Regions from separate parts of the Peribacillus sp. NJ11 genome, predicted to be linked through region 1. Evidence: riboswitches for the same ligand, from Rfam matches in the RefSeq annotation. Region 1 holds a riboswitch; the other holds the start of a gene.
What was found. Region 1 has a riboswitch for ZMP and ZTP ahead of QUF86_RS16555 (glutamate/serine transporter AimA). Riboswitches for the same ligand answer to the same signal wherever they lie in the genome.

Region 1 (7,545 bases):
GAACGGGAAGGTGTTTGGACGATTCTACGCCGAATATTTTCTACCCGTCAAGCCTGGGCCACTTTCTTTTGCCACTTTGGAGTGGTTGGCACATATATAGGATTCATCGGTTCGTGGGGAGTTCCCTATGGAATTCATGTGTTTGAAATGTCTCGTTCAGGGGCAAGCCAGCTTATTATGTATGGTCTTTTTGGAGCCATCATAGGAGGCCCTTTAATTAGCTGGATTACAAGCCGGATGGGTTCTATCAAAAAAGTCTACACCTTTATCCATCTAATTGTCTTATGCAGTTGGAGTGGGTTGTTCTTCTCCGGCGTAAAACCTCCATTTATAATGGTGGTGGTTTTACTATTTATCATAGGTTTTGGAAATGGAGCTAGCTCTTTGACTTTTGCAGTGGTACGGGAATCATTTCCTATTCAACAAGTAGGTGTTGTTTCAGGATTTGCCAATATGGGTGGATTCTTAAGTGCCGTTTTGTTGCCTAGTGTTTTCGGAAATGTACTGGATCTATTTCCTCGGCATTCTATAGATGTGGGCTATCATTATGGCTTTCTCATTCCTGTCATATTTTCTTTGATGGGATTGTTAGGTGTCATTTTGATCAAAGAGAAAAAAACGTTTTAATATATATAACAGTTATAAAGGTCCGAATTGTAAACGTCCAAGTTCTAAAAAGTAAGTTTGTTATAAAATTACCAGATATAGTTTCCTTTACATAGTTAAAACAATATGTAAGGAGACTATGTCCTTTTCACTTATAACAAACGAGTTAGCTATATAGAACTTATCAAAATACTATAAACAAACTGGGAGAGATAAATGCACTTGATGCCTATTCAACAGATAGTGAATTGCAAAAATATCATCTTACAGTTGATATACATGTAATGGTGGTTAAATATTTTAAAAAGTACTTTCCTAGTGACATAATACGAGTTTCAAAAACAGAGGCTTTTCCAAAATAAAGTTCCTGTATTGAGTAGGATTATCGAAATTGAAAGTAAAGTAAAGTAAAGTAAAGTAACAACGACTCGTTAGGAAGTATGTGATCTTTTAGAGAATCACTGTTCATACGTGTGCTGGGTTTGTGAAGAATTAATAGTAAGGAAGGTTGAACTTGGCCAATCTAGCACACTTAATAATTATGAAATCGTTTGAGATTGAATTTTATGCGAAAAAACTATTAATATTAAAAAAGTAGTTAAAGAAAAAACAAGGGCGTTAGTTCCATTTACTATTGAATCATTACAAAGTAAGATTTAATAAAAAAGAAATCTGAAATTTTTGGTAACAAAAATTTTATTCTTTAAAAGAAAAGAGTGGGTTTAATAATGAAAGACATTAAAAATATCTATTGTGTAGGTCGAAATTATGCTTTGCATGCAAAAGAATTAAATAATGAAGTACCAACTTCCCCTTTTTTATTTTCAAAACCAACTCATTCGTTAGTTGAAGCGAATGGTCAGTCAATTACGTTGCCGAGTAATCAGGGTTCCATTCACTATGAAACAGAACTTGTCCTTCATATCGCAAAACCGTACGAAACAGGAATGAAAGTAGATGAAATAGTAGATGCCATAGCCCTTGGTTTGGATTTAACACTTAGAGATGTTCAAGCACAGTTAAAGCAAAAACAGCATCCTTGGCTTTTGGCTAAAGGATTTAAAAATTCGGCTGTTGTAAGTGATTTCATTCCGTTTCAAGGTGTCGAAGCATGTAAACAATTAGATTTTTCCCTTTTTAAAAACGGAGAGCGTGTACAAGTCGGAAATATTAAGGACTTACTTTTTGATTTGCAAACAATTATAGATTTTACAGCAGAGCATTTTGGGCTTGGGAAAGGAGATATTATTTTTACTGGTACTCCTAGTGGCGTCGGTCCTCTTGCAGATCAAGACAAGCTTTCACTAAACTGGGGTGGAAAGGAAATTGGATCCTGTTCTGTCACACTACATCCATGATAAAGAGTAGTCATTTCCTTTTCTTATGCAACTATCGGGACAGTAGTTGCATAAGAAAATAAAAATTATCAATGGATTTTACGTGAAACATATGCTTTGTTGAATTAAACGTAAAAGCTACTCCTAAAGATTGGTATCTCTGGAGTAGCTCCTATTTTATAACTTTCTATACTTTTCTGGTACTCTGGAATCGAATATGGGAACATCTTTTCTTATTTGGGGTACTTTCTCTAAATTTAAAGTTGCCTTTAATTCACCAACTTCTTGATCCAATTTTTGAACAATGTCTCCCCATGGATCTACAATTTGTGAGCAACCTGCAAATTCCACCCCTAGCTTTGTCCCCGCCACATTTGATGCAACAACATACATTTGGTTCTCAATTGCGCGCGCACGAAGTAACGTATTCCAATGTGTTTCCCTTGCAAGTGGCCATTCTGCGACGATATGTAACACTTGAATACCTTGTAATGCTAAGTCACGAATAATTTCTGGGAATCGTAAATCGTAACAAATAATAACCCCCATCTTCACACCTTCAAGTTCAAATATTTCAACTTGATTATGGCCGCCCGTTAAAAACTTAGGTTCATCTAACATCGGAACAAGGTGCATCTTGTCATATGTGTGAACAATCACACCCATTCGATTTACTATAATCGCACGATTAAAGATATCTTTACCTTCTAATACGGCAATCGAGCCACCCACCAAGTTTACATTAAACTTCTTAGCCAGTGATTGTAAAAATTCAATGGATTGCTTTCCATCCACTTTGCAGATTTCTTTCAATTCCTCCAACGCATAGCCCGTAGACCACATTTCAGGAAGTACAACAACATCTACATCATCACTATAGTTAGCTTCTAACCAGCGTTCAATGATTTTCCTATTCTCTACAGGATTTCCAACCACTAAATCCATTTGAAATACTAAATAATTCAAATCGGTCACTCCTCTTAATAGTATTTAGTTTAGTAATGATGTATCTGGTTTCACAAACAACCATAATATAGCTGCAATAAACACAGGGATTACAGTTACTCCTAATGTGATATTCCAACCAAAGTTTTCTGCTAACCAACCACATAATAACGGTGATACAAAAGCTCCTAGATTTCCCCACAAGTTCATCCAACCTGAAACGGAACCTGAAAAGTTTCTCCCTAAGTCTGTAGCGGAAGCCCAAGAACACACTACTGTAAATCCTAGTGAACCCAAGCATAATGATAACCATAAAACATTCATATAAGGAGATAATGTCATAACGGCAAGGTACATTGAAATAATAAATACTATTAAACCTGATATAGCTAAAGAGGATCTTGATATTTGCTTTGAAAAACCTTTACGTACTAAGTAGTCGGAAAGAATACCACCAGTCATTACTGTTATCAGTATTGCTAACCAAGGTAGGCTTGCAGCAAGTCCCATTTTACTTAATGAGAATCCTCGATCTTCCAGTAGATATGTAGGTAACCAAACTAAAAAGAAAGTGATAATATACAAAACAACGAAATATTGCAATCCTAACGCCCAAAATCGATAGCTTTTCAGAAAAGTACTCCAAGGGGCTCTAACTTTAGCATTATCAACAATTTCTCTGTCTTCTAGAATATATTCTTTTTCTTGTTCATTCACAAGTTTATGAATTTCAGGATAGTCTCGGGCTATAACATACCATACACCTGCAATGATTATTCCTATTAATCCAAAAATATAAAATACAGCTTGCCAACCAAAATATTGATAGATATAAACCGTGACGATAGGGGCGATAACTGGTCCAAAATATGAACCTGCCAATAATGCACTGGATGCTCTGGCTTTTTCATCACTTCTAAACCAGTTTGTATTAAATACGTCATTAGCTGGAAACATCGGTCCTTCACCTATCCAAGTAAGAATCAGACCGATACAATAGACCGTGAGATTTAACTAAACCCGTCAAACCCGTAAATACTGACCACCATACTAGAGAAAAAGCGATCATTTTTCTAGGACCAAATTTTTCTGCCATAAGTCTTGCCGGAATTTGAACTAACGCCTAACCTAAAGAGATTAATGATGCAAGCATACCAAAATTTATAATCATAATTTGTAGAAAAATGTCGTTATTTACGAATATCTTATCTCCATTTCTGAGATATTATTATATTGTATTCACTTTAACACATTGAAGTGGTAATGCAACGTTTATGTCGGTGCTCAACTTAGTGAGTGGGGAAAATAAATGAGTGTAATCGTCGAGAAGAAACGAGTGGAAAGCTATACTCATATGGAAGATGTAATGTTGGTTGGGAAAATCCAAAATGGTGATGAAGATGCACTGGACTTTTTAATCAAAAAATACAGATGTGTCCTCCAAACTAATGCATTTGAGGTATTTTTTAAGGGGTGGGGATAAAGTAGACGTCTTTCAGGAGGGTATGTTTGAACATTCTCCGATCCCTTACTTGTAGAATCATGTTTGAGGCTGGTTGTATAACAAGCGAAGCTTTGGCACTACATGGAGGACTAGGGGTACTGGGTAATTCCTTTAGCTTTTTATTAATAATATCCAAAATTTAATTTATTCAGATTAACCTAATCAATGAAAAGCCAGGAAGGCACATTTTACATAGCACTTGCTTCTATTAGTATATTTGGAAATCCAATCTACGTTCATCACTCTAGCTATGCCGAGTGTGTTTCATGTGCATGGCTTTTTTTTGAGGAAGAAAAGAACAGTTTATGTAAATGTTGTTGGATATAATTTGTAAAATATGAACGGTTTATTTTGCGAATATAAGCTCTTAAAGATTTTTAAGTATAATGTTAAAGAGAGATGATTTTATTGATGTAGCGTGTGTTCCGGAAATCGAATGTTTGTTTTTTGGACTTTAATTTACCTAATTTTTTCAAATTAAAATGAATATTGATAGGGAATTACGAAAAATAAATAAGAATATATATAAAATATAAATATTTTTCAAGTGTTGTGAAATTTAAAATAATCCTATATACTATAAAAAAACTATTTTCCTATATGTAACTGGCGCAACATGGAGAACCATGGGGGAGCATATAGAGTATAAGCCGCGCGCCTGGGCAAACACTTGATCTATAAATAGATCAAGTGTTTTTTATTTTCCTAGGAAGAGGTGTAGGTAGAGATGAGTAATATGCATAGAAAGATGGGGACTTTTGCTTTAACTATGACAGGTATTGGTTCTATTATCGGCTCAGGTTGGTTGTTCGGAGCGTGGAAAGCCGCCCAGATTGCTGGGCCAGCAGCTATTTTTTCTTGGATTATCGGTATGGTTGTAATTTTATCTATTGCATTATCTTACGCAGAGCTTGGGGCAATGTTTCCTGAAGCTGGAGGAATGGTTAAGTATCCTCAATATTCGCATGGTTCTTTTATTGGATTTTTAGCTGCGTGGGCGAACTGGATTTCGATCGCTTCGACTATTACCGTTGAGGCCATTGCTTCGGTACAATATATGAGTACGTGGCCTTGGGAATGGGCCAGATGGTCTCATTCCTTAGTTGATAACAATATCTTAACGACCAAAGGATTATTCATAGCTTCTTTACTATTATTGTTCTATTTCTTCGTCAACTATTGGACAGTTAACCTTTTTGCTAAGGCAAATTCATTTATTACTATTTTTAAATTAATTGTTCCAGGTGTAATGGCAGGATCGTTATTTTTTGCTGGATTTCATGGTGAAAACTTTACAAGTTCTCAAGGAATCGCACCATATGGTTGGGCAAGCGTTTTAACAGCAGTAGCTACTTCTGGTATCGTGTTTGCGTTTAACGGATTTCAAAGTCCCGTTAATATGGCAGGAGAAGCGAAGTCGCCGAATAAGTCTATACCAATTGCTGTTATTGGGTCTATTTTAATTGCAGGTTTTATATACGTTATTTTACAAGTTGTTTTTATCGGTGCTGTCGATCCGTCTATGATTGTGAACGGATGGAGTCAACTGAATTTTAATTCACCTTTTGCAGATTTGGCAATTGCTCTTAGCCTTAACTGGTTAGCGATTGTATTGTATGTAGATGCGTTTGTATCACCATCTGGTACAGGTGCCACTTATACAGCTACAACTTCGCGAATGCTTTATGGAATGCAGAAAAATGGGTACTTACCGAATATCTTTGGTACATTACATCCACTATATGGTGTTCCTCGTCCAGCGATGTTATTAAACTTAGGCGTATGTTTTATCTTTTTATTTTTATTCCGCGGATGGGGCGTACTTGCTGAAGTGATTTCAGTTGCTACACTTATTTCGTACATCATGGGGCCAGTTGCATTGACAACATTAAGACGTACAGCTTCTCATTTTAATCGTCCATTTCACTTAAAAGGCGCTTCTATTATTGCTCCTTGTGGATTTGTTTTTGCATCGCTGACTTTATACTGGGCGCGTTGGCCATTAACAGGAGAAGTCGTTTTCATCATTGCCATTGGACTACCTATTTACTTTTATTATCAAGCTAAAAATAAATGGAATGGATTCAAAAAACAATTTTTATCAGGTGTTTGGATGCTTCTTTACTTAGGTTGTATGATTTTGATTTCTTATATTGGAAGTGAGAAGTTCGGCGGAAAAAATATTCTTACATTTGGCTGGGATATGGTGGTCATCGCATGTCTGGCACTCTGCTTCTATTGGTGGGGAGTTAAGAGCGGGATTAAAACAGAATACTTGGCTGAGGCTGAAAAAATCAACAAAGAATTTATTAATAAATAACTCTTAGTGTAGACACAGCTATATGAGTAAAAAGAAAACATGGTTACTTTATGACCATGTTTTTTTATTTATTAAAAAGTGTTCGCAAATTGGAACACCTGACAATATTAATGAAAAATTTAAACTTTTACCACACGTTTATAACCAACCTCTCTGGATAATGGATTGGCAGGAAGTACAAACATTTCATCTCCCAAGTCTAGTCGTATCGGATGAGAGAAAATGACTCCGTTATATACGAATGAGTGATATTCACCAAACTCACCACATGGATCAACATCCTCTGGTAAATCTTCCATAAATTTTTGGTCCGCAGCCAGTAAGTACATCGGACTTCGACAAGGCTCCGAAATGGCAAAACTGGAGCTGAAAACGCTTCTGGCTAAATATGAACATATAAACACGTTGATGTATATGGTTTTTAGGCTTAAACATCTAAGCTGCAATTAAGTATCTTAATGAAATAATTATCTTTTTGATATTTATCATTGTAATAACTCAGCTCAGATTCAGGAAGCAAACACCATTCTGTGGATTCAAAAAGTGGATGAGGTGTACGAGAATTGAATATTTTTATCTTGAATTATTATATTTATGTTACTATAATTACATGGAAAGTACGCGAATCGAATAAACATACGCGAATTGAATACTTTCTTTTAAAAAACTTATTGTAAAAAAGAGATAGAGGAGCCATTATCATTGAAAAAATTAATGTTGTTTACGACTGGTGGAACAGTAGCCTCACTTGAAGGAGAAAACGGACTTGTACCTGAACTGCATGCCGATGATCTATTAAGTTACATACATGAATTAAATGTACGTTGCCGTAT
Region 2 (7,545 bases), 1.1 Mb from region 1:
GCCTATAAAAAACATATTGGATTCTATCCAACTCCAAACGCGATCTCTGCTTTTGAACATGCTTTATCTGAATACAAATGTTCAAAAGGGGCCGTTCAGTTTCCACTTAACAAACCAATTCCTTATGAAATAATAACCAAGATGGTTACATTTAGAGTGGAAGAGAATAAGAAGAAAGCAGAAGGCAAATTGAAAAAGAAAAAATAATTTCGACTATTATCAGAATTTACAAAACACTAAATGTAAGCTGTAAGAAGCTTAAAATCAACTGGAAAGAGAAAGGAAGGAATAATATGTTTAAAAAATTATTCGGTAACAAAGAAAAAGTGGAACAACTGCTTGCTCCTATAAATGGACAAGTAATAAATATTGAAGATGTTCCGGATCCGGTATTTTCCGGTAAGATGATGGGGGACGGAATAGCGATTCTTCCTGAGGAGGGGCTGGTTGTTTCTCCTATTGATGCAGAAGTGATCCAGGTTTTTCATACTAAACATGCTTTGGGCCTTCGCACGAAGCATGGCATTGAATTGTTAATTCATATTGGATTAGAAACAGTGAACCTGAAAGGCGAGGGATTCGAAGTCCATGTCACAGAAGGGCAAAGGGTAAAAGCAGGGGACAAGCTTGTTACATTTGATATTGAATTTCTAAAATCCAAAGCTCCAAGCATCGTAACTCCGATTGTTGTCACGAATGGCGACCTGGTTGAAAAAATAGAAAAAACAGATAGTACACAAGCAAATATTAAGGAAACACAGATTATGAGTGTTTATTTGAAGTGAAATAGAACGTCAAGTGCCTTCTATATTAGAAACTTCTAAACAAGAAAAACAGTCCTTGCTGGCGAATGCTGGCAAGGATGTTTTTACTATAAACCCATCACATACAGCTGCAAGACTTCAGCTTCACTTAGCACAGTGAACTATTCCAAGTGCACATACCCCAAATCACTACTAAAAGATTTAAGATCGTTAATTAACTGGTTAATATTTTGGCTTGGACCGCTATCATATAGAGCATTTCTAAATTTTAAGAACTTAGTCCCCTTTTCTATTAAACTATTCAATAGCACATTTTCAGGGAATCTTAGTGTGGATATCTTAGGCATATCATTCCATTCCTTGCTAGCGAAACCATGGTTCCATGTAAATGATATATAGGGATTTTTTTTCATTAGCCTTTTCATTTGCCAATCCATAGAGCGTTCTGAATAGTCGCAGCTGCCAATACCGGTATTTAAACAATCATACATTGCCTGTAAAATTGAAAGCCAAATACCATCAACATCATCCCAATCATAAAAGCTCGAGAGAAATTGATCTTGATAAGATATAATGACTGTGCCGTATAAGGAAGTTCCTTTTGAAGTAAATAACTTTTGATTTCCCAGTTGCTTGGCGCTTGAGTGATGGATTGGGATAAAATCTCCGTTAGCTAATAAATGTTTATTAATAATTGCATCATAACTATTTTTTGATATATATGTTTGAATGGTAACCATCTATGAACCACCTATCCCATAAGGTAATGTTGTCGTTTCCCATCTGTTTTTGACCTGTGCTAGATTTGTAAAACGTGGATTGCTCTACTTGCATAATAGGTGGTGCTTCGAGCGTTTGTTTAGCTATCGGAGAACGAAATGATTGGGCTGAATCCTGGTAAAATAACTGAAAGCAAAACCAGTAAAGAAAATGTTCCGGATACTTTATGTTTTAATACTATTTTTCATAAGCTTACCTCCTTGAAATAATTATTTAATTTTAGTAAAACATGGAATTATAAAGTTATTATTTCAAAAAAGAAAAGATGTGTTTTAGTTATGAAACCCAAATTGAACATCTGGTATACGAATGCAAAAGGGCGGCAGTCTGCTAATTTTTATGCGCAAATGCTACCACCATCCAATGTTGAAGCAACAAGGGAAGAGGCAAATACTCCTTGAAAATTTCATAAGGTAAACTCTCAGGTTGTTTTAAAATTGAATTATCCTGTTTAATATTTGAAATTCACTTTTAAGTAGGTGAATTATGGATGTTCCCAGTGGCTAAGGTTGTATCTGTTCAATTTGAATGCAATGACTGCTGCAAGCAGGAAAATCGAAAAGTGCAGCGAATAGTAGGTGAATGAACATAAAATAAATCAAGCGAGGGTGAATTTGATGGGAGTTCAAGCAGAAAAGATCTTTGTAAACTTGCCTGTTAAAGATTTGGATGCCTCAATGGAATTTTTCACAAAGGTCGGCTTTGAATTTAACGAGCAAATGACCAATGAAAATGCAACGTGCATGGTTATCAGTGAGTCTATATATGTCATGTTATTGGTGGAAGATTACTTTAAAACGTTTACCAAGAAGGATATCCCGGATCCAGCAACAACTACGGAAGCCATCGTGGCCCTATCGGTTAAAAGTAAGGAAGAAGTGGATGAGGTCGTGAATAGGGCACTGGATGCCGGCGGAAAGCCTTTTAATGAAGCAATTGATCATGGTTTCATGTACGGTTGGAGCTTTAAGGATATCGACGGTCATTCTTGGGAAGTGTTTTACATGGACGAAAGCGGATTTAATCAAAATTAAATCAAATGAAAGACACAATCCTTCACTTAGGATTGTGTCTTTTTTTGAAGTTCGGTGCCGTAGGTTTATTCATAACAATACCGGGCTAATATCCTTCCATTCATAAACCAATAGATTTATTTCAGCGCCAGCGATTTTGATTTTTTCGGTTTTAAGCAATTCAGCACCAAATGCCTCATAGAAGTATCGAGATTTATTATCTTCAAGCACCTCAACGAGAATGGTCTTGAATCCAAGTTCTTCAAATTTAAAAAATAACTCTTTGATAAGTTTCTTTCCTATTCCCATTCTTTGAAAATTTTCGAGGATATAAATTGCAGTTAAATCACCCGAATCCTCAGCCTTATTCGTTTCCCTTTTCCCTCCACTTATAAATCCTACTATTTTTCCCTCGTTATTCTCTGCTACATAAATATGATTCCCTTCACTGGATATATTCTTTATCCATAAATCTTTCCTTTTCTCATAAGACAGATTATCTAGAAAATCACTTGGCATTATATTTTCATAAGTGGTTCTCCAGCAATCCACATGGACTATTGCAATACCTTCAGCATCAGCAAGCGTTGCCTCTCTTACTAACATATTAATTCCCCCTAATTATCTTTTAGTTTGCTATACTTTCTATATTTTACTAATATTATCCATTTTACAACAAAGCTGTCCGAGATAGTCCAAGAATATCAACAGCCACTTTCGACAGTGCCTTTTTCCAACGATTAATTTCGTCGATATATTCCTAATTTCGGAGATAAAACGATAGAATTCGTCGATATATTCCTAATTTCGGAGATAAAACGATAGAATTCGTCGATATATCTAATTTCGGAGATAAAACGATAGAATTCGTCGATATATTCCTAATTTCGGGAGATAAAACGATAGAATTCGTCGATATATTTCTGGTGAGTTGTGACTTCTGCAAAAAAAGAGATAAATCTTTAAAATGATATTGAAGATTGCTGAATAATTTGATAAAATAAAATAAATGAAAAGACTATGTGCAACTGGCGAAACACGGATAACCGTGAGGGAACACATAGTGTCGTAGCCGTTCGCCTGGGCAGAGGTAAGGGATTTTATCCCTTGCCTCTTTCTGTGTATTTACAGAGGATAGTAAAGGTTTAGAGAATGCAGATTTTCATGGTTTCAAAATTTTGTCATTATTTTGAAACTTCAAAACTATCATAACCAAAAAGGAGCAAACAAAATGAGCACAGTACTTTTAGAAAAAGTCAAAACGATCAAAGCGTTAAATAATATTGCCGAAAGCGGGTTAAATGTATTCAACAAAGGCGATTTTAAAGTCGACAATGACAGTGAAAACCCTGATGCAATCGTACTTCGCAGCTTTAACATGCATACTATGGAATTCGGCGATCAGTTAAAAGCAATCGCAAGGGCAGGTGCAGGAGTCAATAATATTCCGGTCGACAAATGCACAGAGCAAGGAATCGTTGTTTTCAATACACCTGGAGCTAACGCAAACGCTGTAAAAGAAATGGTGCTAACGTCATTAATGGCTTCATCTCGTAACCTGTTTGCCGGTGTGGCCTGGACAAAGACGCTGGAAGGCGAAGGAGAACAAATTCCAAAGCTTGTAGAAGCAGGAAAGAAACAATTCGTTGGTAAAGAAATCAAGGGAAAAACTCTTGGCGTAATCGGTTTAGGAGCGATCGGTGCACTTGTAGCGAATGATGCCCTGGATTTGGACATGGATGTCATTGGGTTTGACCCGTTCATCTCTGTTGATACAGCTTGGAACTTGTCCCGCAATGTACAACGCGCCATGACAATTGAACAATTGTTTGCAGAATCTGATTACATTACAGTACACGTTCCATTAACTGATGACACTAAAGGAATGTTTAACCAAGAAACATTTGGCATCATGAAGCCTGGTGTACATATCTTGAACTTCTCACGCGGCGAGCTAGTGAATGAAGCGGATATGGAAGCGGCACTTGAAAGCGGAAAAGTAGGCAGGTTCATTACAGACTTCCCGAATGAAAACGTGTTGAAAATGAATAATGTCATTCCAATTCCGCATCTTGGTGCCTCTACACTAGAATCAGAGGAAAACTGTGCCATCATGGCAGCTCGTCAGTTGAAGACCTTTTTAGAAACAGGGAACATCAAGAACTCTGTGAATTTCCCGAATACTGACATTCCTTATACAGGAAATCGTCGTGTGGCAACTTTCCACGAAAACGTTCCTAACATGGTTGGGCAAATCACACTGGCTGTATCTGGCTTTAATTTGAACATCGCTGACATGGTTAACAGAAGCCGTGGGGGATATGCGTATACGATCATCGACATTGACGGTGAAGTAAACGGCGATATCATTCCTGGTTTGGAAGCAAAAATCAAACAAATCGAAGGTATCGTCACAACTCGTATTATCTAATTGGTACCGGAAGATAGATGATAAATAGTGAAAGCCTCAATTCCTTTAAGGAGTTGGGGCTTTTTTTAGGCTTTGTTAATGTTTTTGAACAAAAAAAGCCACTTATTGTGGTGATATCATATTAAACTGACTCACGTGTTGAGAACCTAGGGATTACAACGAACTCAGCCTGGCACGGGTTATGCCAAGCAGCTCGATACAGTCAGTTGAAGTCAAAACTTCTTCCATCACGAATTGCTTAAGATCGAACTTCTCCAAGATTAAAAATCTGTCATGGTTTCACTTCCGTTTCTTCTTCATAATGTACAAACAACATCAAGTAGATTGCGAATAGAAGATGCAAATAAAGTGGAATATTCTTATCGTTTTGAATGACAACAAATATGAAAATTCCATATAGCAAAATTGGAATGGTTAAAAGGATTCTGAGCTTAGTCACATGTCATCCTCCCATTTATCCTCAAATATTAATACATCAAGCATTTGAGCCACTTGAAAATCCTTTTCTGCAATTGCTTTTATTAAACTTGTACAATTATTTTCCCTAAGAACATCTGCTAATAATTGTAAATCCATTGTCATTACAGTTGGTTTCATAGTTTTACCCTCCTAATTTACCAAATATTCTGTCAGTTCCGTTATTACAATAGTATGAAGTACAGAGAAAATGCTGTCAATCAATATTCCATCTGTACTCATTTTGAGTTAATGGATTCAAAAGTTATCTACCAAAATCACTATCTCATATATTAATCTGCTTAGTTAGATAGTCACTGGTGTGTCTCCTTGCTTCCGTTCACTTCAGCGCATCGCCTTTTCCGTTTGGGAAAGGGTTTATTTTTTGCCTTCTTTTGTAGGCATCAGGATTACATCAAAATGTAATATCATGATGGGAAACATTTGAAAAGATGACGTATCAGAAAATAATCCCTAAATTCTCAACCAACCTGTCAGTTCAATAAGGCTTTTGGTAATTTGCTATAGTAAAGAATCGTCCCTAGGAAATACAGAGACGATTCACACCCTTTCTACACAGAAAGGATTACCCTATATTGTTCTTCCCCAAAAATTCTGATACTGATGAAGGATATTCGATGTTAAAAAAGCTCCAACAGGAGGTAATTGCTCGGTATAGGTATTACCACTAACAGGAAATTCATTCAGAGCTATATCAGTAGTGGCAATCCATGATCCAGACTCACCTGCTTGTAAAGAGGGAGGCTTCATAAGAAAACGTCCGCGTAAAATAAAATGTCGAACTCTAATCTGGAAATCATCAATAATGGTTAAGTTGCCAGAGAATGTGGCATAAGGTGAATCGAATGTGAGTTGTTTGGTGCTTTCATTCCAAAAGCCACTAATCGGAATAGGTGTACCACGAAAATTAGCCGTACCACTTACTCTATTATCTGTAATGGAGTTAATGTTAAGTGTTCCCCAAATAATCGTTCTGCCAGCTATTGAAGAGTGGATACCCCATACAGATGGGAATGGAAAGCTAACCGAAGCAGTTCCCTGTGAAGTTACCAATGCTATGCCCTCCCTTAAAGTTTGTTTATGTTCTGAGGAAGCTCCCTTGTTTATAGGAACAATCCAGTATATGCGGCACGAGCAGAATAATCCAATAAATAAAGGTGAAGCATTACATACCCTGCCTGTAAATACATTCTCTCCGAACCACCGTGGTAAACAAATATCCATAAAAAATCCGGTCTTCAAATGAAAACCGGATTTCAAATAAATTTATTAATGATGATGTTCATGACTTTCTTCTTGTTTTTGGCTCCCTTTTTGCAAGAATTTCAATTCACTTTCAGACAGTTTTCCTACGATAAACTGTTTTTGAGGCATAATGATTGAACCATCGTTACTAGCATGTACTTTTATATAGTATAGGCCATCACTATCAAAGTTTTTACGTAAAGTATAAGTACCGTTTCCCTCTTCCTCAGCTTGTTCCATACTATATTTGAGAGAGCCATCTTGTTTCCATATCTGAAAATGAACATAATCTGCGTTTTCAACCTTTTTACCACCTTGAGTAAGAACAGCCTTTATCGTCTCCTGTGTATTAGCTGAAAAGGATGCTGGTATAATTATTTCAGCTTCAAGTGGTGTTTCTTCTTTGTATAGATTAGTGACATCCTTTTCAAGTGAACACGCACTTAACAATAGGCTGAAAATAAAGATTAAAGAAATACATATATTTTTTTTCACGGCAAAAGCCACCCTTTACATTTCCGAATTATGCATTCAAAAACTTCTTAACTGCAGATATTCGTTTAATAATTAACCAGTCAATTAGCCAAACAACAATAAGAGACAAACCAACCAAAGGAAACAAAATTCCTAGACCTATTAACAGAAATAGAAAGAATCTCATGTTCTTTATAGGAGGAGCTTTTGGTGCACCTAATCCTTTTTTCGGCTTTCGCTTCCACCATAAATAAAAACCACTAAATGCAACAAGGATAATTCCTAAACAAATAAGAAGGCTGATTATTTGATTAATCAAACCAAATTGAGTCCCTTTATGCAAGGTAATCCCCCAAGCAAC

Region 2: another riboswitch for ZMP and ZTP. It lies ahead of QUF86_RS11210 (phosphoglycerate dehydrogenase); the one in region 1 lies ahead of QUF86_RS16555 (glutamate/serine transporter AimA).

What each region holds. Positions count from the first base shown of each region.
Region 1 is NZ_JAUCFO010000001.1:3,345,696-3,353,240, forward strand. Features, by position in the region: gene QUF86_RS16530 (MFS transporter) at 1-627, shown strand, start outside; gene QUF86_RS16535 (fumarylacetoacetate hydrolase family protein) at 1,335-1,964, shown strand; gene QUF86_RS16540 (carbon-nitrogen family hydrolase) at 2,121-2,918, opposite strand; gene QUF86_RS16545 (MFS transporter) at 2,934-3,845, opposite strand; gene QUF86_RS16550 (hypothetical protein) at 4,198-4,371, shown strand; ZMP/ZTP riboswitch at 4,985-5,063, shown strand; gene QUF86_RS16555 (glutamate/serine transporter AimA) at 5,120-6,712, shown strand; gene QUF86_RS28925 (asparaginase domain-containing protein) at 7,415-7,545, shown strand, end outside.
Region 2 is NZ_JAUCFO010000001.1:2,257,037-2,264,581, forward strand. Features, by position in the region: gene QUF86_RS11185 (iron chaperone) at 1-207, shown strand, start outside; gene QUF86_RS11190 (PTS sugar transporter subunit IIA) at 294-785, shown strand; gene QUF86_RS11195 (hypothetical protein) at 926-1,504, opposite strand; gene QUF86_RS11200 (VOC family protein) at 2,162-2,578, shown strand; gene QUF86_RS11205 (GNAT family N-acetyltransferase) at 2,648-3,163, opposite strand; ZMP/ZTP riboswitch at 3,572-3,650, shown strand; gene QUF86_RS11210 (phosphoglycerate dehydrogenase) at 3,789-4,988, shown strand; gene QUF86_RS11215 (hypothetical protein) at 5,260-5,427, opposite strand; gene QUF86_RS11220 (hypothetical protein) at 5,424-5,585, opposite strand; gene QUF86_RS11225 (hypothetical protein) at 6,036-6,518, opposite strand; gene QUF86_RS11230 (FixH family protein) at 6,735-7,205, opposite strand; gene QUF86_RS11235 (PepSY-associated TM helix domain-containing protein) at 7,234-7,545, opposite strand, start outside.